DNA from 3 places in the Lysinibacillus sp. NPDC056959 genome. Region 1 is predicted to be linked to each of the others. Evidence: riboswitches for the same ligand, from Rfam matches in the RefSeq annotation. Region 1 holds a riboswitch; each other region holds the start of a gene.

Evidence for each region. A riboswitch is a leader RNA that binds a small molecule or an ion and turns the genes downstream of it on or off. The one in region 1 is predicted to bind lysine.
Region 2: linked by a shared signal. The riboswitch ahead of ACFTQ7_RS09155 (cysteine hydrolase family protein) and the one ahead of ACFTQ7_RS09770 (transporter substrate-binding domain-containing protein) in region 1 are both predicted to bind lysine.
Region 3: linked by a shared signal. The riboswitch ahead of ACFTQ7_RS15700 (amino acid permease) and the one ahead of ACFTQ7_RS09770 (transporter substrate-binding domain-containing protein) in region 1 are both predicted to bind lysine.

The regions. Positions count from the first base shown of each region.
Region 1 is NZ_JBHURE010000006.1:109,799-119,647, reverse strand. Features, by position in the region: gene ACFTQ7_RS09780 (amino acid ABC transporter ATP-binding protein) at 1-121, opposite strand, end outside; gene ACFTQ7_RS09775 (amino acid ABC transporter permease) at 133-858, opposite strand; gene ACFTQ7_RS09770 (transporter substrate-binding domain-containing protein) at 1,039-1,905, opposite strand; lysine riboswitch at 2,021-2,205, opposite strand; gene odhB (2-oxoglutarate dehydrogenase complex dihydrolipoyllysine-residue succinyltransferase) at 2,809-4,050, opposite strand; gene ACFTQ7_RS09760 (2-oxoglutarate dehydrogenase E1 component) at 4,145-6,970, opposite strand; gene ACFTQ7_RS09755 (HAMP domain-containing sensor histidine kinase) at 7,203-8,588, opposite strand; gene ACFTQ7_RS09750 (response regulator transcription factor) at 8,585-9,259, opposite strand; gene ACFTQ7_RS09745 (diguanylate cyclase domain-containing protein) at 9,553-9,849, opposite strand, start outside.
Region 2 is NZ_JBHURE010000005.1:258,694-268,542, forward strand. Features, by position in the region: gene ACFTQ7_RS09120 (hypothetical protein) at 214-762, opposite strand; gene ACFTQ7_RS09125 (MerR family transcriptional regulator) at 1,183-1,947, opposite strand; gene ACFTQ7_RS09130 (magnetosome magnetite crystal formation protein family) at 1,962-2,300, opposite strand; gene ACFTQ7_RS09135 (GNAT family N-acetyltransferase) at 2,570-2,797, opposite strand; gene ACFTQ7_RS09140 (hypothetical protein) at 2,966-3,187, opposite strand; gene ACFTQ7_RS09145 (GNAT family N-acetyltransferase) at 3,337-3,813, shown strand; gene ACFTQ7_RS09150 (APC family permease) at 4,649-5,992, opposite strand; gene ACFTQ7_RS09155 (cysteine hydrolase family protein) at 6,006-6,722, opposite strand; lysine riboswitch at 6,875-7,059, opposite strand; gene ACFTQ7_RS09160 (hypothetical protein) at 8,449-8,604, shown strand; gene ACFTQ7_RS09165 (hypothetical protein) at 9,211-9,471, opposite strand; partial or broken gene ACFTQ7_RS09170 (DnaA N-terminal domain-containing protein) at 9,832-9,849, shown strand, end outside.
Region 3 is NZ_JBHURE010000014.1:2,300-12,148, reverse strand. Features, by position in the region: gene ACFTQ7_RS15730 (Nramp family divalent metal transporter) at 36-1,301, shown strand; gene ACFTQ7_RS15725 (ABC transporter permease) at 1,583-2,272, opposite strand; gene ACFTQ7_RS15720 (ABC transporter ATP-binding protein) at 2,265-3,188, opposite strand; gene ACFTQ7_RS15715 (sensor histidine kinase) at 3,326-4,261, opposite strand; gene ACFTQ7_RS15710 (response regulator transcription factor) at 4,267-4,959, opposite strand; gene ACFTQ7_RS15705 (serine hydrolase domain-containing protein) at 5,021-5,560, opposite strand; gene ACFTQ7_RS15700 (amino acid permease) at 5,822-7,282, opposite strand; lysine riboswitch at 7,364-7,540, opposite strand; gene ACFTQ7_RS15695 (CynX/NimT family MFS transporter) at 7,713-8,921, shown strand; gene ACFTQ7_RS15690 (nitric oxide synthase oxygenase) at 9,001-9,849, opposite strand, start outside.

The sequences.
Region 1 (9,849 bases):
CTGAACCTGAAGAACCGATTAAGCAGACAACCTCGCCCTTTTCTACTTGAAAATTTACATCCTTTAACACTTCGTTACGCCCAAATGATTTACTTAAATGCTCTATTTTAATAACTGTCATTTATTAGCCCCCTATACTGCTTCTTTCTGTTCTTTTTGGTAGGCATCTGGTCCATCCAGCCGTTTTTCTATATACAGTAAAATTCTTGATGCTGTGAATGTCATGATGAAATAAAGGACACATGCTACGAAGAAGGATTCGAAGTAGCGGAAGTTATTACCTGCAATCGACTTTGTTTGGAAAAATAATTCCGTAACTCCAATAACGTTTAAAACTGCTGTATCTTTAATATTCATAATTAATTGGTTACCTGTTGCCGGCAATATATTTCGGGCAACTTGTGGTAATACAACATGTAGCATGATTTGAACATGATTCATACCTATAGCAGATGCAGCCTCGTACTGCCCTTGATCAATAGAAACAATTCCACCTCGTACGATTTCTGCCATATAAGAACCTGTATTTAGTGAAACAACTACAATACCTGCCGTAATAAAGTGCATATCAATACCAAATGCTATATCTAATCCGTAAAATACAACCATTGCTTGTACAATCATTGGTGTACCACGGAAGAATTCGACATAGCAAGTTAGTATAAAATTAATGAATTTCAAGCTATAAAATTTTACTCCCTTTTTACGAACTTTGATGGTATGCATAATTCCAATGAAAAATCCGATAAGTGCACCAATAATTGTACTAAAAATCGAAATAAGTAATGTATAATACGCACCTCGTAAAAACATTTGCCAGTTGTTCTCAACAATAGAAATAATCCATTCAAGACTCATGATGTTCCTCCTAACAACGTCGTGTTGCTTTTTCGTTACAATCGTCTTAGCTATCTACCATTTTCATTGGGCCCCTGTTTCTTTTATCTTATGAAACATTTAGCTAAGACATTATAATAATTTAGTAAGATTCTAATATAATGCTATTGCACGGACTAGTAGCTAGCCCGCGCAATCATATTATTGTGCTGCTGGTTGTTGGTGAATGGCTTCTTCCATAATTTTTTGGCGATCATCTTCAGAAATACCTTTTAAGATTTCATTTATCTTCTCAAGGTTTGCATCACCTTTACGTAAACCAACTGCAATCGATGTATTTGAAATGTCTGTATCGAAGCCTTCTTCAAATTTTACATATGTTAATTTATCGTTTGCAGCAGCAGCGGAAATACCTTCTGGACGTTCTGCTACATAGCCATCAATTTTTCCAGCCTCTAATGCTACTCGCATCGCTGGGAAGCTATCCATTGCTGTTTGTTTTTTTACTTCTTTGATTTGATCAATAACAGTGTAGTTAGATGTATTTAACTGTGATGTAATTTTTGCACCAGAGAAATCTTGGATAGATGTTGCTTTTTCATATTTACTACCTTTTTTAATTACCATTACAAAATCAGACGTATAGTAGTTTTCTGTGAAGTCGATCGTTTGCTTCCGTTCCTCAGTAGGTGACATACCTGCAATGATAGCATCGATTTTATTTGATTGTAGAGCTGGTACTAAGCCATCCCATTCCAATTTTACGATAACCAATTCTTTTCCTAAGCCTTCAGCTATTTTTTTCGCCATTTGTACATCATAACCGCCTGCATATTCTGCATTATCGGCAATTTTTACTGCACCATTTGCATCACCTTGCTGCGTCCAGTTAAACGGAGCATAACTTGCTTCCATTCCGATACGGAATTCGCCGCCAGCTTCCTCGTTGTTCGTATTGCCCCCCTCATTACTAGATGACGATGGCTCCTTCTTGTCGCTTGTACCACATGCAGCTAGCAAAATTGCAGTCACTACGGTCAACATTACTACTAACCAATTTCTTTTCATGTAAAACTCCCCCTTTTTCTGTAAAAAAATAAGACAACTGTACTAAAAAAGCCTAAGCTCTGAACTTAGGTCTTACTTTTCAACAGTTGCCCAAATCCTCACTATAATTCCATCATTCCGAGATAGCACAACCTAGTAAACCTGGAAAAATCCACTAGGACAGTCCTGCACTTATTCACTGCAGGCCCAGCATAAAAGTACGAGCTCCTTTTACACTTCGGCGATAGTTCCTTCTTCATTGCGTCTTCGCTTGCTTGTACTCAACAATGAACTAATAAATACCGCGCCTCTACCTCACAATAGAAAAATGTGAGGTTTGAATATTTAATTGATTATTAAGATACTACTATAAAACTAACTTATTCGTCAAGATAATTTCATCACTTTTCTGACTAATTACAATATTAGGGTTTTTTATCCTTTTTAAAGAAAATCCGCAAATAATTAATACTTAACATACTTTCTATTAATTCAAAAGAAATTGTTAATCAATAAAAATAATAGCCTTTATACTATATGCAACTTGGTGAAGCTTTCGAAAGCGGTGAGATAACCTGTCCATTGATTTGATTCTTATCCATCTGTCCAGCTCCTCTTTCCGTCGTATCGATTGCTTTATCCATCGCTTCGGCCCTTCTTTCCGTCGTTCTACTTCCTTTCCGTCACTTTGACCCTTTTATCCGTCGGTCCGGCTCCTCTTTCCGTCGTATCAATTGCTTTATCCGTCGCTTCGTTTTCTTACCGTCACTTCGGCTCTTTTATCCGTCATTCTGGATCCTCATTCCGTCGTATCGATTGCTTTATCCGTCGCTCCGATTACTTTAACCTTCTCTTCCTCAAATATTCCACACAAGAAAAAAACCTTGCGAAACAAAGTTCGCAAGGTTTTAAGAAACTCGGGAATTAAGAATTTAATAATAAATCTTCTGGGTTTTCAAGTAGTTCTTTAACAGTTTTAAGGAAGCCTACAGAATCTTTACCATCGATAATACGGTGGTCATAAGAAAGTGCTAAGTACATCATTGGGCGAATTTCAACTTCACCATTCACTTCAACTGGACGTTTTTTGATAGTATGCATACCAAGGATACCAGCTTGTGTACCATTCATGATAGGTGTAGACATTAATGAACCGAATACTCCACCATTTGTAATTGTGAATGAGCCACCTTGAAGATCACCTAAACCTAATTTTTTGTCGCGTGCTTTTTTCGCTAGATCTGCAATTGAATCTTCAATTTCTGCAAAGTTTTTGCGGTCAGCGTCACGTACAACTGGTACTACTAATCCTTCTTCTGTTGATACAGCTACACCGATATCGAAGAAGTTGTTTAAGTGAATTTCATCACCAACGATTTGTGCATTCACATATGGGTATTTTTTAAGTGCTGCTACTACAGCTTTTGTGAAGAATGACATGAAACCAAGTTTAGAGCCAGTTGACTCGAAGAATTGGTCTTTTTTACGAGAACGTAAAGCCATAACGTTTGTCATATCTACTTCGTTGAATGTTGTTAACATTGCTGTAGATTGTTTTACTTCAAGTAAGCGTTTTGCAATTGTTTGGCGACGACGGCTCATTTTTTCAATTGTCACACGTGAATCATCAACAGCTGCTACTGCTTTAGGTGCTGCTGGAGCTGCTTGTGGTGCTGCAACTGGAGCTGTACCATGAGCTGCAACGTCTTGTACACGTACGCGGCCTTGTGGATCTACTGGAGATACAGCAGCAAGGTCAATACCTTTTTCACGAGCAAGTTTACGTGCTGCTGGAGACGCGATTACACGCTCACCAGAAGTTTCTACTACAACTGGAGCTGCTGCAACTGGAGCAGGTGCTGCTTGTGGTGCTGCTGGAGCTGGAGCTGCCTCAACTGGAGCTGCTGCAACTGGAGCAGGTGCTGCACCTTCGCCAGCTTCTACAACTGCGATTACTTGACCTACAAGTACAGTATCGCCTTCTTCAGCTAAAATTTGAGTTAAAACTCCTGCTTCTTCAGATATGATTTCAGCGTTTACTTTATCTGTTTCAAGTTCAACGATGAATTCACCCTTTTCAACGCGATCGCCCACTTTTTTTACCCACTGTGCGATACTACCTTCTGTAATCGATTCTGCTAATTCAGGGACTTTAATTTCAGCCACTTTCATTTCCTCCTTTAATTAACGTGCATTGGTGCACATCAATGGGCTACTGCCTAAGCAAGTAGCCCGGCTCTCAAAAATATTTAATATGTGATTATTTAACCTTTACAGGCTCAGCAACTGCTTCTTCTACAAGTCCGGCTTGAGCTGCTTTATGAGAATCTGCATCACCTTCAGAAGTTGAGCTCATTGCAGGACGGCCTACATAACGTAGCTTTTTACCTTCTGAAAGGTCGTGTAATGTTTCTAATGCATAATTCCAAGAACCTTGGTTTTTAGGCTCTTCTTGTACCCAAACGATTTCTTTTACATTAGGATACTTAGCAATAATAACAGCAACTTGCTCTTTTGGGAATGGGTAAAGTTGTTCTACACGAGCAATGTGTAGGTGATCGAATCCTTCACCGTCTTTAATACGGTCTGCGATGTCGATCATGACTTTACCTGAACCTAAAACAATGCGTTCTACAGCTTCTGGTTTTGAACCTAGGCCTGGTTGTTCAATTACTTCTTGGAATGAACCATTTGCTAATTGATCAGCATTTGCTGCAGCTAATGGGTGACGAAGTAAGTACTTAGGTGATACAACCACAAGTGGACGAACGCCTTCTGTACCTAATAATGCTGCTTGACGACGTAATAAGTGGTAGTAGTTACCTGCGTTTGAACAGTTTGCTACGAACCAGTTATTTTCAGCTGACATTTGTAAGTAACGTTCCATACGGCTAGAAGAGTGTTCTGGACCTTGACCTTCATAACCATGTGGTAACAGGATTACTAAACCAGATTTTTGACCCCATTTAGCACGTGCACCTGAAATAAAGTTATCGAACATAACTTGTGCCATGTTAGCAAAGTCACCAAATTGAGCTTCCCATACTGATAATACATGGTCGTTTTCTAAATTGTAACCATATTCAAAGCCCACTACCCCAGCTTCTGTAAGTGGAGAGTTGTGTACTGTAAATGATGCATTTGCACCTGAAATATGGTGAAGTGGCGTAAATAAATTACCATTGTTTTTGTCATGTAACACTAAGTGACGTTGGGAGAACGTACCACGTTGAGCATCTTGACCTGTAAAACGTACTGGTGTGCCATCTTGAATAATTGTTGCATAAGCTAAAGTTTCTGCATGACCCCAGTCGATTTTTGCAGAAGCAAATGCATCACGGCGTTTTTCTAAAATTTTGCCAAGTTTTTTCTGTGGTTCAAAGTTTTCTTCAAACACTAAAAGCTCTTCATTAATTTTTCCTAGACGTTCCGCACCAACTGCTGTATCAATTTGTGGGAATTCTACTTTTAATTCTTCTGGCATTTCTATATGTTTATGTTCATCTTTATCTGCCATTTCTTTTACATGATCATAAGCCGCTTGCATTTCTGCATAAATAGCTTTATCTAATGCAGCTACTTCATCAGCAGAAACTACACCTTCAGCTGCTAATTGAGCACCGTATAAAGCACGAACTGGTTCATGTTTAGAAACTAATTTATACGTTTCAGGGTTTGTTACAGTTGGATCATCCGTTTCATTGTGACCATGACGGCGGTAACCCATAAGGTCAACGATAATATCTTTACCGAATTTTTGACGGTAGCTAGCTGCGAAACGACCAACTAGAACTACAGATTCAGGGCTATCTGCATTTACATGCACAACTGGTACTTCGTAACCTTTTGCAGGGTCAGAAGAGTAAACAGATGAGCGAGAGTCTTGTAGTTCAGTTGTAAATCCAATCATGTTGTTAGCAATGATGTGAACTGTACCACCAGTAGTGAATCCTTCAGTTTTTGCAAAGTTTAATACTTCAGTTACGATCCCTTGACCTGGGAACGCAGCGTCACCGTGCACAAGAATACCTAATCCTTTTGTGCGGTTATGAATAGCTTGCCCTGGTTTAGAAGTGTCATCTTGTGCTGCACGTGCAGTACCTAAAACAACAGGATTTCCTACTTCTAAGTGAGATGGGTTGTAAGCAAGCTTAACATTCATACCAGATTCACGCATGTATGAAGCACCCATGTGATACTTAACATCACCAGTCCAGCCTTTAGTAATTTCAAGGCGACCATCTTCTGGCAGGAATAATTCATTAGAAACATGTGCAAAGTCAGAGAACATCATATCGTATGGTTTATTTAAAATGTGTGTTAATACATTTAAACGACCACGGTGTGCCATACCAATACGTACTTTTTCTACGTTGTTTGCTTCAGCTGTTTTTAAAATTTCATCAAATAGAATAATTTGAGTATCTAAACCTTCACCAGAGAAACGCTTTTGACCTACAAAAGTTTTATGAATAAACTTCTCGAAGTTTTCAACACGAGTTAAACGGTCTAATAAAGCTTTTTTCTCATTAGAAGCTAATGATTGTTTAAATGAACCTGTTTCAATTTGTGCTTGAATCCAATCACGTTCTTCTGTTGCTACTACGTGATTGTATTCAAATGCTACTTTGTCTGTGTAAACAGATTTTAAGTAATCGATTGCATCTTTACCATTTTTCACGTTTGCTGGCACATCTTTGAAGAAGATAGCTGCAGGAATTTCAGCTAAATCTGCAGCGCTAAGGTTGAACGCGCTCTCTTCAATTTGAGCTGTTTGTAGTTCACGGTTTTTCAAAGGATAAATATCTGCCGCTAAATGACCGTTTGTACGGATTGCATCTGCTAATTTCACAGCTGCTAATACTTTCTTGTAATCGCCAGCAGGAGCTGCTGCTGCATTACTAGCTACAGCTACTTCACCTTCTACTACTACTGGTGCACCAAATTGTTGAAATAATAATACTAACTCCGGTTCTACTTCTTCAGGAGACTGTAAGAATAAGTCGTATTGCTCCATCACATATCCTAGGTTAGGACCAGAGAAAGCTGACCATGGAGAACTTACAGTTGTAACGTTGTTCGACATGAAAAATGACCTCCAAATTTTGCCTTTCGGCAGTTCCATTAATTAAAATACAATTAATTATATAATATTTTTCCGCTCTTTAAAAGGATGTTTAACACAACATACCCATAATTTAAAGAACGTTTTTTCCATCTCAATCTTACTACTCTTCACAAAAAATACAACTCTTTTTAGCAAATTAAGCAATTTTTTTCCCAAAGGCTAGAATAATTAAATAAAGCGTCTATTTTTCTCAATATTTTAGCGGGAATTTCATCAAGAAAACGGTTCCAACATTTTTTCTACTCTTGACTTCTACAGAGCCATTGTATTTTTCAAGTAACATTTTTGTAATACTAAGCCCTAAGCCTGTTCCTCCGATTTGACGATTTCTTGCCTCGTCGACCCGATAAAAGCGATCAAAAATAAATGGAATATTTTCTTCCGCTATTCCAATCCCATTATCTTCCACCCTAAACAATACTTCCTTCTCGGAAACAGCAAGTGAAATTTGAATTTCAGGAACTATTTCACAATAACGAATAGCATTCTCTATTATATTGCGAACAATTTGGCTAAGTGCATTTTCTGTTATAAATATCCGCCCTATTTCTTCTTCTTTCGACAGCGTTATTCGAGCTTTTGGGTGAAGGAGTCTCGTCTCCTCTATAACCGCTTCTATAACAGCTACTGCATCAGCCTCACTATCGCTATCTTTTTCCTCACGACGAGCAAGTTCTAGTAATTCTTCGATCATTTTTCGCATTCGTGCAATTTCCGTTAGCGAAGTATCAATAGATTCCTCTAAAATTTCCGGATCATCCTTCCCCCATCTTTTCAAAAGGGATAGATGCCCTTCAATTGCCTGAATAGGCGTTCGCAATTCGTGAGAGGCATCTGCAACAAATTGTTGCTGCTGCGCAAATGATATTTGCAATTCATTCATCATCGCATTGTACATTTTCAATAAATCACCTATCTCATCATGAGACGTGTAAGTTAATTGAATCGGTTCATTAAATCCTTTATCCATAACGGTTTTCATCGATGATCGTAACGCCCATAATGGTTTCATCAAATAATTGGCAAGATAATAGCCAATAGATGCTGATAACAACAATGCTCCTATGCCCGCTATTAACATTGTCGTCAATAAATAATGCATCAAAGACTGGAACTTTGATAAAGGATGGATTACCTGAATATATCCTTGAAAGAAACCAAGTTGAATCGGTTCATTAATGACAATGACATCTTTTTTATCAATTGTCATTTCAATAGTTTCCCTCATTGAGGAAAGAGGCGCAGCCTGAAAAGTATCATTAATACCAAAAATCGGAACACCATATGAATTAAATATTCTAATCGTTTGATTACGATCAGCAATAGAATCTCTAAGACCTTTATTTTGCTTAATTTCCTGAATGGTAAGATTGGGTCCTTGTGACTCTAAAAAATACACCAAATCATCGCTTGTCCGTTTGATTTTACTTACCTCGTCATTTGATAGCCATGTATGAAGTGAAATATATACGACAATACATATAATAGTATAGCTAAAAAATATAACAGCACTAGAAGTTAGCATCCATTTTCTTTGTAATGACTGCTTGACTAAATAATCTTTCCATTTTTTCATTCGCGCATCACATATCCAACCCCACGAACGGTTTCAATATAAGCATTCGTATCACCCGGTAGTTTTGTTCGCAAATGCCGAATATATACATCTACGACATTTGTCTCTATATCCGTATCATACCCCCAAACAGAGGTTAAAATTAGCTCTCGTGTACATACTTTGTTTTTATGTTCTATTAATAGTTTTAGTAGATCATATTCTGTTTTCGTTAAATCAAGCTTATTCCCTTGTACAAAAACTTCATAGGCCGCGATATCCATTTCGATATCTCGAAAATGTAAAGATTCCCCCATTTTTTCATCCGGTGTCACCCGACGTAAAATAGTACGAATTCTAGCTAATAGTTCTTCAATAGCGAATGGTTTTACTATGTAGTCATCTGCACCAGCATCCAAGCCAGCTACACGGTCCATCACAGCATCTCGTGCCGTTAGCAATATAATGGGTACCTGTGATTGCGAACGTATCCGACGACAAATTTCAATTCCATTGATCCCTGGAAGCATCACATCTAATAACAGCACATCAAAATTTTCAGATGCAGCTAGCGCAAGTCCTTCACGTCCATCAAAAGCTACCATTACATCATAGCCTTCATGCTTTAATTCTAGCTCTACAAAACGAGCGATATGCTTCTCATCTTCCACCAAAAGTATTTTTTTAGGCATTTCATCACCTTCTATTCCAAATTAACGATAAGGTTTTTTCCTTAATACGCTTATAGCATACCATCAAACAAAAAGTCTGTACCACAAGCAACTACTTGTAATACAGACTTTTTTTAATTTCTAAAAGAATTTAGAGCCTTCGCGGTGTCACGAAAGCGGAAAGGAGTTTTTTGCGCAAGCACAAAACAGATTCCGGATACATTGTTTTCTGTAGCGAAAGCAAAGCGGCAGCTACAGATGTTTTCTGTAGCGAAAGCAAAGCGGCAGCTACAATTATGCCGAGGCATAGTTGATTAAATGTCAGTAATATAGTGATTATTTTTTCCGATTTCCTTCGCTTTATATAAAGCTTGATCTGCTAATTCTAGCAATCCATTTAATGTTTGACCGTGATCCGGATAATAAGCGATACCAATGGAGGCTGTTGGAGAAAAGTAATGTTTTTCAATCGTCCAACCTTTTTTTAGTTCATGACGGATTCGATTAATAATATCCATCATTTGAGTATCCCTCGTCTCACCATCCCGAGTTAAGCCTGTTAAGACGACAACGAATTCATCGCCACCCATTCGAATCACTAAATCGTGGTT
Region 2 (9,849 bases), on a different contig from region 1:
TTACCTTTAATTTTATAACAGAATAGTTTTATGTTCATTAATCGACGAAGGATGTCGAGTAAATTATCGGGACTTAAGAATTATATCCAATGACAATCTGTATCGACCTTGGCCTAGAGTGACCATCAAGTGAAGCCTCGACGATATCTAAATATGCCGAGGCGTTATCAATAGCGAAGGTAAAAAATAATTAAAATGATTCGAGGTTTGTCCTTAACCGTATAACATTGCAGGTGAACGCACACTTTGTAAATAGTCTGCAAGCTTCCCTGCGTATACTTTTTCTAAATAAGGTAATTGTGAAATGCAATGAGGGGTCATTAATGCTGGGTTTTGATAAACATTCAGCCCTCCAACCTTTAAAAGCATCGCCACAAATTGCGAACAAAAATAGGCGCGCTCTCTTCGAACCTCCCTTTGCATCATAACGCCAAAGAGCCCAATAAAATTATATTTATAACGATCGCGATTCCAATACATATAATGTACGATCTTCATCATCTCTAAGTATTGAAAATGGGATATTTTACAACGATAAATGACACAATCAGCTGTTTCAAATAGCCCTCTGACTGCATCTTCTCGTAAAAACCCCCCACTTAAAGGATTGTTTAATTGTCGACGTCCAAAGCTATACATTTCAAAGAGCTCCTCATCAAAAGCAATGGATGCATGATTCATCTCTTTTCCAGTATACATACCTATAGCTTTTGATAATAATGTACCTGTTTTTGTTAATACTATGTAAATGGTGTGTGCCATTTTCTCACCTACTTCAATATTCTTTCCTACTACCAATACGTTTTAAATATTCAATCGGTTTCATTAATTTCCTGTTTTTATAAGTATATATTATGATACTATATTTTTTCTTAGTAAAAACTGAATATTTTCTTAATTTTTCGTAAATGCTTTTAGAGTTTTTTAAACCACCTTTATTTATATGTTTTGAATCGTATTCTTATGTGTGTCACTGAGTACTTGGGTATATGTATGTACGAGAGGAAATGTGATTGTAGAAGGGTGTGATGAAAGTTTGAGAGCTAATTGTTTATTAGATAACTAAAGAAGGAGTGAAGCAGATAACTAATAATGGTCTGTACCCCAATTGTTAGTCACAAGTGGGGCATAATTTCCATGCTATCTATTTTTTCAATTTGCGTTTTCATGCTTGATTATACTTTAATTCTTCACCGTTTCCTGACAATTATTTTGATATATACTTATTGCTTCTTTTAAAAATAGCTGCTCCTGTTCTGTAAAAGGATTTGGAAATTTGAATGTTTCTGTAAATGGTAGCTTTTTTTCAACTAAATCTAAATTCCCTTTCAAGGTTACATTCATAAGCTGTAGAAGTGTTCTAACAGTTTCTTGAGCTTCTTTTGAAGAAGGTATAGCGTCTGTAAACGTTAAATGTTTAATTTCTGATAAAACTTTAGTCCATTTTCTATCTAAATCGATTTCCTCAGATTTATTTATACTAAATAATTCATCAGTTATATCTTTTGAAAAGTGTTCTTTAAACCATGTTTCGGTGTTTTCAGCAAACATTAATTTTTGTAGCATAGAACAAAATATCTCGATATTGATAATTTCTTCGTCTTTCACTGTTTCAATAAGATGGTTTAAATCGGATAATATATTTATGATTTCAAGTTTTTCAGCTTCAAACAACTGTTTTTGATCGTTTAAAGATTTTAAGATACTTTCACCTTTAATCTTGTTTTTTTGCAGCATATCTTTAATTTCCTTTAGCGGCAAGCCTAGAAACTGTAATGACTTAATGTTTTGTAAAGTAGATAGGTCCTCTGTCGAATATAGTCTATGTCCCCCCTCTGTGTAATCACTTGGTTTCAGTAGGTCTATACTGTCATAATAGCGTAGTGTTCTAATACTAACACCAGACTTTTGCACAAGCTCACCTATCGTAAATATACCTTTCCCCACAAATTATTCTCTCCTTAATGATTGACTTTAAAGTATCGTATAACGGGATAAGAAAACTTTTTTCCATTTAAAGTATAAATTGCAGCAACTACTATTAGTATTGTTTCAAGAATAATAAGTGCAAAAGAAATCATTGAAACCGCGCTCCATTTTTTAGAAATAAAAGTTAATAACAAAAAAATCGGGAAGAAAGTAAAGTGAAGGTTCATCCCTTCTTTTGCATGGTCAGCAAAATATTTATTCTTATCCCTCGATACTAAGTATACCAAAATTGGTAAAATAAAGGTTAATAATAGTGAGAACAGGTGCATTAAACTTGCCAATCCTCTATTTAATAAACTCTCTTTTTTCATTGTGCCGTTCCTCCAATAGCTTTTTTGATTGTTACCTTTTGAATTGAGTAACTAAATTCATCATAAAAGGTGACGCTACTAGAGATTCAAGGACAAATTCATTAAATAATTTATATGTAATAAATAGCTGTTGTTATTTTTAGTTTTCCGTATTGTATGATATAATTCATTTACTGACTAACCTAAGCAAGACAATATTAAGCTGTAGCGATGCCGTACGCTACAGCTTTTTTGTCATGAATAAAGACTCACTAAAATTATTCTCCTCCTCAAGGTTTATTTGTTTCCAAATACTCCTCGGCTAGTTGAGGATTTTTGTATATAGCCATACCAGTTTTCAACTTTTTAAAGCCAACCTTTTCATAAAAAGATTCATTTCCTGTTGTTGCAATTAACTGAATACAAGAAACATCCCCTAATTGCTGAATGATGTCATCTATAAGAGTTCTGGCAATCCCTCTTCCTTGATAATCTCTATGTACGACAACATCATAAATAGCTGCAGCAAATCAATTATGCCTCGGCATAATTGCGTCTACAATCGGCTTTGTGCTTGCACAAAGAACTCCTCACCGATTCTATGACATCCGCCGGAGGCTTTAACTTCTTTCAGCTGATGTTTGGACATCCTCTGAAAAATAACTTCAATCCTCTTTCATCTAACCCTACAGAATTGGGGGATTTTTGCTGAAAGAAGTTAAACCATCTGAAAGAGCTCTTGCGAAACCTATAATTTTTTTATCTTTTACTGCGAAAACTTGATGTGTACTTGCATTGAAAACTTTTTTTATTATACGTTCATCATGTTTTATCCATCCTACAGATTGATAAACTTCTTTAAACATTGTTAGCTCAGTTTCCTCTACATCATACTTAAGTAAAACCATTTTCCATCCCCCCCTAATTTTTTAATTCTTTTAGTGTTGATTAACTATATTTAATCATCAAATTAAAGATGATTATACGCCATTTATAAATCAAGCCCATTAACGAACATTTGCTCTTGTATTGAAATGATAAAGAAGGAGGAAATTTTATGCAAAAAACGAACACCATCGAATTAGTACATTTCTCTGAAGAATATGTGGATAGTTTGAATGACTTTGAGCTTCCGGACGAACAAAGTCAATTTACTGCCCTTCCAAAAGAGATTTCTATAGAAATGGTTGGTCAGTATCCGATTGTTATTTTGAGTGACAATGTACCTGTAGGATTTTTTGTCTTGCATGCAACTGATAGAGTAAAAGAATACTCTACTAATCCAAAAGCTATGCTGCTTACTGCATTATCTATTGACCATAAACAACAAGGAAAAGGCTATGCCAAAAAAGGGATGCTTGCACTACCTGAATTTATTAAAAGAAAATTTAAAGATTGTAATGAAGTCATTTTAGTCGTTAATCATAAAAATATTCCGGCTCAAAATTTGTATTTAAAAGCTGGCTTTGTCGATAACCTGGAAAGAAGAATGGGACGTATTGGCGAGCAAATTGTTATGAACCTATACCTTTAATAGATTTTCAAAAATCACTCTTCATGACATGGGTGATTTTTTTGTTCTCCTCTTACAGCATATCTCCTTGTTGATCGTCTATCTGAATGCTGTGGAGTACCTAACAAAAGCTCAGAGAGATAATGCAGCAAACTGGCTTATGAATTGTGGAGTTGATTCTCTAAACACAGCTCATCGAAGAAGGACGTGGGGGATTGTTAAGGGAGGTTTGTGGTAAATCGAAACACTTTATAGCAAGGCAACTAACTATGGTTAGTTGCCTTCTTTTAATATGAGTTGCGATACACACCCTACATGTGTGGAGTGTATGTGGCAAAACATGGATGCTGGTGGGTTTAAGTAATTGGCTAGGTACTACCATAGTAGAACCTAGCCTTTTTATTTATCTTCAAACAATTTTTTACTTCAGCTAACGACCTTGTCGAACCCAAATGTTTTTATTATATCTTTAGATAACCTGTTAGCTATCTCATCCGCCTCAAATCCTTTGATATACAGTACTAGCTATATTATTCTGAATATTTATAAGGAATTCCTCAAGGCCAGTTTTAATTTTATTACTTTTATGCATAACACACCTACATTTATATGTTAAAGTTTTAAATTGCCATGAATTGAGCTCCTCGGTACTATTTAGCTACATATAGAAACAACAAGCTAAAAATTCAAGTAATACACCTATACCAGTAAGTAAAGATATTTTATACTGCGAGTATTTTACTTTCGTATAAGATATTCCTGTATAAAAATAAATCAGCTACCTAACATCGATAAACATTACCAATACTAGACAACTGACTTATCTTAGAAATTTACCCTAAGCTCTTTCGGTATTTTATAAATCCGTAAATGTTGGTGGTTTCTTTTTGAAGCCTTTCGTCGTAATGAAAGCATAGATAAAACCGATTGCAAGCCAGATAAAACCTACCTTCAATGTCATCGGTGATAAATTAATAAATAAGTAGAAACAAATACCAAATCCTAGCCCTGGAATTAATAAGTATCGAATTATTTTCATTTCTTTTTTACGGAAGAAGTAATACACGATCACTGACAAATTGACAAACATAAATCCTGTCAGGCCTCCAAAGTTCATTAATTCTGCTACAAAATTTGCTGATAAAAACAGCGCTCCTAAAACACTAATCACACACATCAATAAAATATTGTATACCGGTGTTTGATATTTTGGATGTAAATGTGTGAAAAACTTTTTCGAAAGTACCTCATCACGCCCCATACTAAACATTAAACGGGATGCACTTGCTTGTCCTGTTAAACCAGCTGTCACTGTTGATACAATAATCGCAACTGTATAAAGAGTTGCAAGAACTGCACCACCTGCTTTTTCCGCTACATCAAATAAAGCCGTATCAGCTGAACTAAAGTTTGTAACATCAGGCCATACGAGCTGAGCTACATATGCTTGCACAATAAAAATAAGTCCTCCGATTAAACAAGCTAAAATAGCTGCCTTCCAAATATCCTCTTTTGGATTGACTGCCTCTTCAGATAGTGTTGTAATCGAATCGAACCCTAAAAATGAGAAGCAGGCCATTGCTGCACCAGAAATAATTGCAGACATAACGAATTTTTCATCGTTGAAAAACGGGACAACAGTAAAGAGCGACGTATCACTTTGCGCACCGACAATTGTCTTTACACAAAAAATCACAAAAATAACGACTACAATTCCCATAAACATAACGAGGATTTGATTTGTTTTTGCTGCGATGCCAATACCTAGAATATTGACTGTAGTTATAATACCTGCAATTAATAACACCCATACCCAATACGGAACAGATGGTATTAATGCATTCGCATATGAAGCACCTACCATGAATACAATGAGTGGCACTAAGACATAATCCATAAACATTGCCCAACCCGCAAAAAAACCTAAATGTGGATTAATTGCACGCTGGGTATATGTGTAAGTTGACCCTCCATTCGGAAAAACAGCAGCCATGCGACCGTAACTATATGCAGAAAACATCATTGCAACCATCGCAATCAAGTAGGCTAATGGCAACATCCCACCTGTAGACTCTGCTGCAAAGCCATAAATATAAGCTGGCGCAATCGGTGTCATAAAAGCAATACCATAAATGACTAAATCTTTTAATGTTAAAACACGCTTTAACTGTGGTGTATGATCATTTGGTGTTTGACTCATAGTCCATTTCCTCTCACAGATTCATTGGTTCGTGTTTTGATAGTTCTTCCGTTACTAAATCAATTACTTCATCTGTACTCATCACTTGGCAATAAATTTGATTCATAATCATAATTTCTGCATCATGAAGCTGTTGCGTTGCAGCTGCACATGCATCTTCAACTAAAATAACTTCAAATCCTGCGTCAGCTAAACTTCGAACTGTTGAAGCAACACATTGATCTGTTACAACACCTGTACAAACTACTGTTTCAATGCCCATATTACGCAGTAAAAATTCATAATTCGTACCACTTAATACGCTATCTGTCGTTTTATTTACAACAATTTCGTCATCAAGAGGCTTTAATTCATCCACCATCTCCGCTCCTGGGTCACCGATTGGCAATAAAATATTGTTCCATCCTGTCCGGCGTTGTACAGGAGAACGATCTCTTCCATCTTTATGATGGCAAGCAATGCGACCAAATGTTACTTCTAATTTATTAGTACGGAAAAAATCTAAAAGCTTTTTATTGTTCGGGATCGTTAAATTGTCGATACGATCAAAAAAGTATTCCCACTGATCAAACATGCCCTTTTCTCTTGCAACCTGCGCGTCTAATCCGTCTCGGCTAATAAACTGATGTTGCATGTCTACTATTAGTAATGCTGTTTTATCAGGGTTCACGTTTATTTTTTGACCGTCAGTCGGTAAAAATTCATAGTATAATGTTGATGTATTATCCATAAAATCCCCCCAAAATACCTCTAATTCTAAAATGTATAGACAAATAAAATATAGACTCTTTGTGCAAAAGAATCTGTCTAACACAAAAATGACCTACTCATTTCTAGAAACTTAAAATGAATCGACCATTTAAAATTCCCACTGTTTGTCTAAACAGAGATAGCACAACTTCATAAACACGTATGTTTACGAAGGCAGTCCTGCAACTATTCGCTACAGCCCCAGTATATGATGGCGAGAACTCATCACATGCTTCGGCGACACTTCCTTCTACCAAACTTCTTCATCTTCTCGGACTCCATTAGGTACTGTTAACCGCCGCGCCTCTACACCATTATTAGAAAAGTGTGAATTATTTGATTATTTGAAATAATTATATTATTGCGTTTTTTATATGTCAACTTAAAAATCTACTATATTTTATAAGATTTATTGCGCTCAACCACAAAAAAATGACATTCAAAACACTTTAAACAATAACTATTTACAATAAATACAACAATACATCAACAATTGTATAAGCATTTAATTATTCACCTCTTGATTTTTCATCACCTATAAACCGTTCCCTTCTTAACGTTCACGATTCACAATATAATTCATAAATTACCCCAGCGATAATTTTGATTTTTTCGCTGAGTTTGCACGGCATCCCCCCCTTTAGGATATTTTGAGCTACCGTATTTAGCGTTACCCAAATCATAGTGGATTCATGATCCCGGGGGCGACTAACGCCGTAAACAATTGTTCGAAGAAGGAGGGATACCCACACGCAATTTTTTTAAAAATTTTTGTCCTATAGAAAAAAATCATCTAACACATAGTAAAAAACTTCTCAGAAAAACAAACTTCTAATTAAGTAGTCTATTAATACACAAAAAATGCCCTACTTATATTACCAGCTATAAGTAAGGCACCTCTAAAATTATATTCAGTTTTATTGAGCATATACATTTCCTTCTACGCTACTACTTAAAACATCATGATATTAAACAGTAATAAAAGGTCGCAGCAGCAGCACAACCACCTTCTCTAATAGGCAATCCCTTTTTGATAAGCGACTCTAGTAAGTTGAAGAATTATTTTCCATTATGTATCTAAGTTTGATTACCTCTAGTCTTTCTTTTTTCTAGTTTTCTCCTTTTTGATTCTTTTACATAATTAATATAGTTCCCTGTTCCTTCTATTGCTGAAACTGCAATGATAGCCCATTCTAGTGCATTAACAGCTCTTAGCAATTCCTTTCCATAGAATAATGTAACGTTAGCAATAAACCCATAGAGAAGTGCTTTAGAAAAATACTCCTAAATAGGAAAATACTTTTTCTTGTAGGGATAGTTTTATATCTATTGGCTATCAAGCGTAAAGTGGCGGACAAGCGTAATTTCCAAAATTGCACTAAATGGCATTTGCAATGCCTTGAACATTGTGAAGCCTTACTGATTAGTAGAAATTGAATTTTGAAAGGATTATTATACGAAGGAGTAAAATGAATTCAATTCTTATCGTTTTCTATCGTTGTCTCAATAACCGGAGAAAGCCCATAAACCTTGATATATAAAGGTTTAGTGAATTAACATTACCGGCTGCGTTCTCAGAAAGTGGAGATGAAAATGTTACTATATCCATACCTTTTGTTTCATCACATATATTTCATTATTTAATTGTAAGTTATGCGGATAAAAAATCATCTTTCTCTCACACTAATAGTGGAGGTGAGATGATCATGGGTAATAATAAACATAAGAATAATAAAACTCAAGACAACAAAAAACAGCAGAATCAAAATCAAAATGCTAACAGAGAACGTAAAAATGAAAACAGAGAAGAGTTCGCTGAAGAAGTAGATTTCAGTAGTATTCAAAATGAAAATAAACGTTAATAAATTTCAACTCCCAATATTCACCTTAGAAAAAGGTGTGTATTGGGGCTTTTTTTCTGTAAACATCGACTTTGATCCATCTCTTTCGATTTCTTAAAATAAAAAAACCCGGAAATAATTCCGGGCTAATTACCACTTACTTTTCCTCCATGACACACACTGTCTCGCTTTTCGCATTCGATCTTAAGAATAACCTAAGACAACCGTGCTTTAGCTTTCAGTTGATGGTTATTCAGAGTAAACGATCAATCGTACTCATCGGGTTAACCCTCCCAGTCATATTGGTTGAAGTGAAAATCTTTAATAGTATAGATTAATTATTATTTTTTATACGCTTTTTTGAAAAAAATCAATATGTTCTTTTGGTCCCCAATGTTATGCCTGTTACGAAGTTTTTTTTAATTGATTGGGTATATTCGCAGCTTGTGCTGTGGCTTTAGAATAAAGATTGATTTAAATATTTCCGTCAACCTTTATTTATCAGCAAATGCAAAAACTCCATTTTGGAACTAGAGATTGATCAAAAAGGAGTTAATCTTTCTAACTAAGTATGAGATTTTATTCTACTTGACAATTCCTTTCAATAGAATGGTAGTTTCACCTTTTTTATGATATGAATTTATCTACTACCAAAGACGCTGCACAATAAATGTCTACTGGTATCCATAAGAGCCATCCTATCATCCAGTTTAATTTTATATATACATTAGGTGGTATTATTTTCAATGATATTTTTGTATTTCCTACGAGTTCATTATTTTTTCGTACCCCTTCAGAAATATTCTCAACCTTCAGTTCTGCTTGAGTTAAATTAGGATTAAGAAAATCAACCTCTAAAAATGCGTATTGAGGATTTGAAATCGACAATTTTACACTCCTTCGTTTCATCCTAATTCCTTAATAAATCAATTAAAAGCTTAATTTCACGTGGCATTTGGTCTATTATATTCACAAGATAATAACAACATGCACTATTAATTTACAAAGTTTTGCAATAAGTGCATCAACATGTCGATTATTGAAGTAAATTTCTAAAGGGGGTTTTTGGTTTTAATTATTCCTCCAATTAGTTTACATAATATCCAATCAATCCTCTTTTTGGCAAGCTCTCTCTCATGGTAACTCTCTTGCTTCCGCTCCGTAAGAAGTTTAAACCGATCGGTAACATGCTGTACACCCCCACACCGTTCGAATTCTGCAAAGCAAAAACTTGAATTAAATGGACAAATGCCAGATGAAATCTTA
Region 3 (9,849 bases), on a different contig from region 1:
TTCATTGATGATACTTTTTGAAATGAGGGAACAACATGGTTTACAAACGAATGACAAAATCGTCTGCTGAGGCAGTTTTAGATGGAGATATAACAGGTTGGCGACGAATCTTACCGTTTCTTGGTCCAGCCTTCATCGCAGCAGTTGCCTATATTGATCCAGGCAACTTCGCAACAAATATTACAGCAGGTTCACAATATGGCTATTTATTGCTTTGGGTAATCGCTTTTTCTAATTTAATGGCAGTGTTAATTCAATCCTTGTCAGCAAAGCTTGGTATTGCTACAGGTAAAAATTTACCCGAAGTATCACGTGAACATTTTTCTAAAAAAACGTCTATCTTTTTATGGATCCAGGCTGAATTGGTCATTATTGCAACAGACCTTGCAGAATTTATTGGTGCTGCATTAGGGCTATACTTGTTATTCAATATTCCAATGCTGCCTGCAGCGCTTATTACAGCAGTTGGCTCATTTGCTATTTTAGAATTGCAACGCAGAGGCTTTAGAGCATTTGAAGCAGGCATTTCTGGCATGGTGCTTATCGTCGTATTAGCATTTGCATTCCAAACATTTTTAGCACAGCCAAATTGGGGCGAAGCAACAATGGGCATGTTCACACCGCGCTTTGAGGGCGTAGATTCTATTTTACTCGCAACGGGTATTTTAGGGGCAACTGTCATGCCACACGCTATTTACTTGCATTCTTCGTTAACCCAAAATCGCATCGTTGGCCGAAATGATAAAGAGAAGAAACGGATTTTCCGTTTTGAGTTTATTGATATTATTATCGCGATGATTATTGCCGGTGCCATCAATATGAGTATGCTTGTTATTGCTGCGGCAGTATTCCATACACAAGGCGTAGTAGTTGAAGATTTAGATATCGCTTATAACGGTTTAAAAGAGGCGCTTGGTCCAATGGCGGCAGTGTCCTTTGGTCTTGGCCTTCTCATTGCAGGTCTTGCTAGTTCTTCAGTCGGTACACTTGCAGGTGACGTTGTGATGCAGGGCTTTATTAGAAAAAAAATACCGCTCTATTTACGCCGAGCTGTTACAATGTTACCGCCTCTAGTCATCATTGCATCCGGTGTGAATGCGACTTATGCGCTTGTCCTAAGTCAGGTTATTCTATCCTTTGGTATCGCATTTGCTCTTGTACCACTTGTACTGTTTACAAGTAAGCGTGACATCATGGGAAGCCTAGTCAACCATCGTATTACAACTATATTAGGATGGATCGTCGTGGTGATTGTAGTTACTTTAAATGTTTATTTATTATGGCAAACAATATTTGGTTAAAAAAATGCCCGCCACAAAACCTCAAATTTGATTTTGTGGCGGGCATTTCTACATGTAAAAGACTTACTCCATTACGTGTGATTGATTTCCGTTCCGACTGGGCGCTTTCCTGGGGGCGTCGGGGCGGTCACGAAGGCGTTATCACAGGATGTGATGCTTTTATCCTTCGTTCCTCTATCGCTAATCCCCAAGGAGTCGCCCAGTCGTAAAGAAGATCAACTAATATATGGCATACGTTTCAACAATTTTCACACCTACTACAATGCGCTATTTTTTTACCCTTAAATATCTATCTTCTCAATGTTCCGAAATGATAAGTAGGCCACGCTTATACCGATAATCGCTAAAGTGATAGGTATAAAAATAATATCATACAAGGTGAAGCTACCCGAATTTGATGATACGACTGATACAATTAATATAGATGATACAATCGTTGCCGGAATAGAGTATTTTCTCATACCGAAATACAATGGTATTAAAGCGATGCATGATGCTGAAACTGCATTCATGATCACAGCGGGAATTCGTTGTATGACGATAGATACCGATAACGTATCTGGGAGCAATTGAAAACTCTCACTAACAGCACAAAAAATGGCTGTGACAAATATAGTTGATAAAACAATTGCACTAAAGGTAAAAAGAACAACTATGGCTAGCTTTGAAGCAATTAGTTTTTTTCTATTGATCGGGTACATAAAGGCTACAGTGATCGTTTTATATTTAAATTCTCCAATAATAAACTTGGCGATTAACACACTAGCAAAAATAATAAATACTGCTCTTACAAATGAATCTATCATGCCTAATGCCGTCTGATAAGTTCTAAAATCTACATCACCTTCTACTTTAGTGATAAATATAAGCATAAATATAACAGCTAGTATTACAAAATTTGCGAAGACAGCTCGTTTTATATATGAACCAATATGATATTTTTTCATTTCTAAATGCATTAAATTAAGCACTAGTGACACCTCCATTGATTAACTTCAAGAAATAATCCTCTAATGAGCTTGTTTTTTTGCTAATGCCCTCAATTTCAAGATCATGCTCAATCAATGTTTTAGATAGCACCTTTTGCGAAGCCGTCAATTCATAAATTCGAATACAATTGTCATCCACTAGTTTGAAATTAGTAATATTTAATTTACTTTCTAAAATAAAGGCAGCCTTTTTCCCATCATTAACAATCAATTCTATATAATTTGACTGACTACGATTGACAGCGTCCATAGATACTTCCTTCATTAATCTCCCATCCTTAATAACTCCAACTGTATCTGCCAACTGTTCAATTTCACCCAAAATGTGGCTAGAAATCATAATTGTAATGCCATACTCTTTACAAAGCATCTTGAATAACTCTCGAAGCTCTTTAATGCCGACTGGATCTAGCCCATTAATCGGTTCATCTAAAATAAGTAGTTCCGGCTTCGTAATAATTGCACGTGCAATACCCAGGCGTTGTTTCATTCCAAGGGAAAAGTCTTTTACACGTTTATTTTCCGTGTTTGTTAGTTTTACTAAATCTAGAACATGCGCAATTTCTTTCTTGTCATAATAGCCCATATATTCGCAATGTAATTCTAAAGTTTCCTTTGCCGTTAAATTTTCATAAAAAATTGGGTATTCAATAATCGTCCCCATCCTTTTCAGCACTTCGTATGAGCGGTCATTTAATTTCTCACCAAAGATTTCAATATCTCCACTCATTGGCTTCGTAAGATTTGTCAGCATTTTCATGACTGTCGTTTTTCCGGCACCATTAGGACCTAAAAAACCGTAGATCTCTCCTTTTTTCACATGCATAGTAACAGCAGAAACGACTTCTTTCCCCTCAAACACTTTCGTAAGCTGATTTGTCTTCACAATATATGTCATGTAAATCTCTCCCTTACATTTAACTATCCTTATTATAAAAAATGAAACTCTCTAATTTATTAATGGATTCTTACAAATTTCTTAAGCGCAGAAGAAAAGCCTGTAAAGCATTTTAAATGCTCTACAAGCACGGTTGTTCAATACATCATTCGTTTTAGTGAAATCGTAAAAATGGTCTTCTCATATGGGATACTGGAAAGCTGGATGGAGCCATCCATTAATTCTACAAGACGTTTTGTAATCGTTAAGCCAAGTCCACTCCCTTGGAAGGATTTATTTCTAGAATCCTCAAGCGTATACATTCTTTCAAAAACATTATCGATATGATATTCGTCAATCCCTTTACCATGATCCCATACATCAATACAAATATTCGTATCATCAGTTCTTACTGTGAGTCCAAGGATGTTTCCTGCCGCCCCATAGGCAATCGCATTTGACAATAAATTATTCAAAACTCTATCTAATGCTTCCTCATTACCAAGTGCATATACAGATATCTCCGGTATTGTTATATCAATCTCTAACCCCAATGACATGACCATATCGTAAAATGATAAAATGTTTTTCCGGCAAATTTCACTTACGTTAATTTTCGTCATTGGGTAATCTGTATCTCCAGCCTCCAATTTTGCCAAATCAAAAAATGTATGGATTATTTTTAATACGTCCAATGTTTTCGAATGAACGCCAGTGAGCAAGCGCTGCCGCTCCTCGTCACTAAGTGATGGCTGTAGCTGCAGCATTTCCGTATAACCTAGCACAACAGTTAAAGGTGTTTTAAGATCATGCGAAATATTGGCCAACATTTTTTTCATAGACTCTTCCATTTTCAGATGTGTTGCTTGCACTTTTTGGTTGTGGTCTAACAATGCATTCATCGCGATTAGTAGCTGCTGTAATTCTTGATTACCTGTCGATACTAAAATCTTTTCGTTCGATTGTTCATCAATGATTGTTTGCAGCTTTTTATGCATGTATTGAATCTCATCATCTTGTTGTTGCTTTGCCTTCATCTGAAAAATAATAATTCCTACGAGTAATACAATAATTAGCAATAGACATATAATCATGATGTTTACCCTTCAAATTTGTAGCCGATCCCCCAAAGCGTTTTAATATACTTTGGGTTGGACGGATCGTCTTCAATTTTTTCTCGTAATCTTCTTATATGTACATTAATAATATTTTCATCTCCATAGTAAGCATCATTCCAAATCAATTGATAAATTTGCTGCTTCGTAAAAACTCGATTACGATTTGTCACGAATAGCGTTAAAATAGCAAATTCCTTTGACGTGAGCTTTACATTTTGTCCATTCTTCTCAACCGAAAAATTAACAAGGTCTATCAATAAGTTGTCTATCTCTACTATATCTGCCTTATCCACTACTTGACCGGAGTATTTTGTAGCTCTTCTAATTGCGGCTTTGACACGTGCCGAAAACTCCAGCATCGAAAACGGCTTGGCAATATAATCATCTGCCCCTAATCCTAACCCTAATGCTTTATCAACATCACTATCCTTCGCTGACATGATGATAATTGGAAGTGATGCTTGCTCTCGTATAATCTTTAAAACTTCTAATCCATTAAGCTTCGGTATCATAATATCCAAGATTACTAAATCAAAGGGATTGTTTAAACAATTTTGTACTGCTTCTTCTCCATTTACTGCAGAGGTGACAAGGAATCCCTCCATCGTTAAATAGCTTTCTACCATTTCACGAATGGCTTCATCATCTTCTACTAGTAAAATGTGCTTTTGCACTTCCATGCACCTCTATTCTAAAATGTAAAAATTTCATTTTATTGGCTCATCATCCTAACGATTATCTCAAGATGTGATCCTTTATTAATTGAAGCGGTAATAAACTAGTTTCATACAAATCACCTGTGATAGTAATAACTAGTTCTTCCTTTGGCCAAATAAAAATATATTGCCCCCCAAAGCCTAATGCAAAGAAATATTGATTATCTTCCGAAAAAGCTTTAGTTACATTCTGTTTATTTACCCACCAATGCATCCCGTAATAACCGATTTTTTCATAAGTCATTAAATTCGGCTTTATCGAATGGTTAATCCAATCCTCTGAAACTATCCTTTTCTCTTTATATACGCCTTTCTTTAAAACTAAGAGCCCCACTTTCATCATATCTTCTGCCTTTAATAAAAGACCATCTGCCCCTTTACTAATTTTCTTCTTATCCTCGTACCACTGATATTCTTGAATACCTAATGGTTGAAATTTGTCCTCACCTATTAAGCTTTTACGTACAGCTATTTCTACTGAATGAAGATAAACGATATACGTTTCAACAAATGACATAACCAAAATTTGGTGGTTATTCATTCTAAAACAGTTTACCATATTAAGGTTGGGCACCAAAAATGGAGGGACGGTCTGAAAAGCTAAAGTCCACTTTTATTTTCTCCAGTAATTTTATCTGAAGATCCTAAAATATAAAAATGGATCAATGATTACTATTATGGGGATGCGGGGGTTTGGGGCTTAAAGGATTTAATTTTTCTCTGACAAGATTGTATGTTTGAGCTTGCCAATTCATTTTTCAACTAAAAAAAACTGCCCTGCAAGCCATTTTCTATGGCTCACAGGACAGTTTATTATTTATTAATCTACTTTTAAATCACATTGCTCAAGTGGAAGCATTTTTGTTTTATGCTTAATTTTATAGCCAAGCCATAACAGTAAGAACAGTGGAATACCGATATACGAGACAAGGACTCCGTACCAATCTACTGAACCACCCATAAATGCACTGTAGTTTTGTCCAATAACAACAATCATACAAACCGTAAAGGCAAATAGCGGACCGAATGGGAATAATTTTGCTTTATACGGCAACAATTTCGGATCTAAGCCCTGTACGTCGAACGCTCGACGGAAACGGTAATGGCTAAATGCAATTCCTAGCCAAGCAATGAAGCCTGACATCCCAGAGGCATTTAGAAGCCACATGTAGACCACACCATCACCAAAGAATGAAGCTAAAAATGCTAGAGAGCCTACAGCTAAAGTCGCCAGTAATGCGTAAATTGGAATACCTCGACGGCTTAGTTTAGCGAAAAATTTAGGTGCATGTCCATCTACCGCTAATTGCCAAAGCATACGAGAAGATGCGTACAGCCCTGAATTCCCTGCTGACAGCATTGCCGTTAGAATAATAGCATTCATCAATGATGCAGCAAAGGCAATTCCTAAACGGTCGAACACCAGTGTAAACGGTGAAACAGCGATATCTTCAGATAGCAAACGTGCGTCTGTAAACGGAATCAACAGACCAATTGCACCGATCGCTAAAATATAGAATAAAAGAATTCGCCAGAAAACGGACTTAACAGCTTTCGGAATATTTTTACCAGGATCATCTGTTTCACCCGCTGTTATTCCAAGTAATTCTGTTCCTTGGAACGAGAATCCCGCAGCTAAGAAAATACCAAATGTAGCAAGGAAACCACCGTGGAATGGTCCATCACTAATAAAGAAATTCGTAAAGCCTACCGGAGCATTTCCTCCTAAAATACCAAATATCATTAAGAAACTGATGATAATAAAAATGATTACAGTTACAACCTTTATCATGGCAAACCAATATTCACTTTCACCATAGCTTTTTACCGATAATAGATTGAACGTTAAAACGACAGCAATAAATAAAACAGTCCAAAGTGCTGAAGAGCTATCTGGAAACCAATATTTCATAATCAATGATACAGCTGAAATTTCTGCCGCAATTGTAATTGCCCAGTTGTACCAATAGTTCCAACCAAGTGCAAAGCCTAGAGCTGGATCCACAAATTTTGTAGCATACGTACTAAATGAGCCCGATGATGGCATATAGGCTGCCATTTCGCCTAAGCTCGTCATTAAAAAATAAACCATGATACCGATTAATGCATAAGCAAGAAGCGCACCGCCAGGGCCTGCCTGTGCAATGGCACCACCACTAGCTAAAAACAATCCTGTACCGATTGTACCGCCTAATGAAATCATTGTAATGTGACGGCTTTTTAATTCTTTTTTCAACTTTGGCGCTTTATGGCCGAGCTGATTGACTTTTATTTCACTCACAATTTAGCTTCCTTCCTTTTAAGAGGCGAAAAAAATGCCATCACATGAACGGCAGTGATGGCTAAGAATCCTCTGTTCTTTCAAAATGATAGCTCAACACGTTGTCCAAACGTGACAGTTCTGTTCCTTTCGGAGACAGCCCCAGCATGAGGTTTTCAAGTCCCCTCACACTTCGGCAGTATTTCCTTTCAACTAATATCTTAAATGCTTGTCATTTCCATTAGCATACTCTTAAATACCGCGACCTCTACCTCAATATAAACATGAGGCATATTATTAAATTTATGATGAATATTATTCTAACATATGACATATGGCATTTCAACAACTCGAGTAACATTCTATATTTTGTGAATTTTCAACTATTTTTATTATTGTGATAAAGTGGTATAGTGGTTCAATCATAATTGTTCTAACAGGGGGGATTTATTTGACTACTCATGAACATACCGATACTTATCCTAGCAGGAAAATTAACTGGAAAGGTACAACCTTATTACTAGTGATCGGCGTAATTTGTATTGGCTCGACATTACGGATGCCACTAACAGTTGTTGGACCTATTATTTCCTTTATCCGAGAAGACCTCGGCATATCCTATGCATTAGCGGGCTTTCTAACAACAATCCCATTGCTAGCTTTTGCAATTATCTCACCTTTTGTACCAATTGTCGCACGTAAAATAGGGCTAGAACTAACATTATTTTTATCGACTATTCTTTTGGCATTAGGGATTGTACTACGCTCCCTCGGCACAACTAGTTTACTCGTATTTGGCACTGCGCTAATTGGTATAGCCATTTCATTCGGTAACGTACTTATTCCAGGATTACTTAAATTGAAGTTTCCTTATCACGTAGGTTTGCTTATGGCATTTTTCACAATGTCGATGAATTTGACAGCTGGGCTTGGCGCTGGCATTAGCTATCCTGTTGCCCATTCATCCATTGGCTGGCAAGGTGCTCTGGCAGTCGCACTTGTTCTTGTGGCGTTAACCATTTTAATTTGGATTCCACAGTTGAAATTTAATAAGCCAGAGCCTAATGTTAAAACTACGAAAGAACGTACACCTTTATGGAAATCACCTGTTACTTGGGCAGTAGCGGGAGCTATGGGATTTCAGTCGTTATTATTCTATACAACCGCTGCTTGGATTCCTGAAATATATATAGCACAAGGATTAGCTGCAGATCGTGCAGGATGGATGTTTTCCATCATGCAATTTTCACAAGTCCCAATGGCCTTAGCTGTCCCTATTATTGCTAGTAAAATGACATCTCAACGACCTCTCGTATTCATGTTTACGGCATTTTACTTAATTGGCTTTATCGGACTAGTAATGGAATGGACGAACCTCGCTATACTTTGGATGGTACTACTAGGCTTAGCCGGAGGAGCTTCATTCTCATTAGCGATGATGTTCTTTACATTACGTACCCGTACCGCTTTTGAGGCAGCTGATTTATCAGGTTTTGCACAATCATTAGGATATTTATTAGCCGCAATCGGTCCAATTTTATTTGGTTATTTACATGATATATTTGGTGGCTGGGATATCACTGGTTGGTTATTTGTTGTCGTAGCATTCATACTCTTCTTATGTTCATTTAGAGCTTCTAAAAATGAATATGTAAATTAAAAAAGGTAGCTCATAATCTTATTTCAGCGAGTGTTTGGACACTCGCTGAAATAAAGTTAACGTGAGCTGCCTTTCTCTATTAATAAGGTGGTTTCTGATAAAAATAGTTCGGTGTATTGTAAACATTAACATAAGGCTTGTGATAAATATGGGTTGTAGCTGGTGAAAGAGGTGGAATCAACCATGTCCAATTGCCTGTCACCTCGCGATTTGCTGCTGCTTCTGCTTCCTCAAACAATTTAAATTGTTGTGCAGCTGTATGATGATCTACAATGCTCACACCATCTTCTTTAAAAGAATGTAGAACGGCCATATTCAGCTCAACTAATGCTCGGTCACGCCATAGAGAAGCCTGTTTAGTTGTATCAAGGTTAAAAATTTCTGCTATAGCGGGTAGCATATTATAGCGATCATGATCTGCTAAATTACGTGCCCCAATTTCTGTACCCATATACCAACCATTGAATGGAGCTGCCTCAAAGTCGATACCTGCCATTTGGAAGCGCATGCTCGAAATAATCGGCACTGCATACCATTTTAATCCTAGTTTTTCTACTTGAGAAGATTCTGGGTGGCGAATCGGTACCTCTAGTACATATTCGTCAGGGATTATAAACACTTGTGGCTCTCTATCATCCACCTGTACGACAAGCGGAAGCACATCAAATGCTGTTCTCTCACCCTGCCAGCCAAGTGATTCACATACTTTTGTAAACGCAACGGAATGCAGATCACCAACGATTCCAGATTCCGTTTCATAGCCAGCATAGCGAATTAGCTGATGATTCCATATACGTACTCGCCCTGGTGCAAAAATCGTTATTGTCGGACGAATTTTCCCATCATTTGTTGCGTATTGAATATGTTTAAGCAAAGTGTTGAAGATATCCTCTTCATGTGAAAGATCACGGGCATCAACAACATGCAG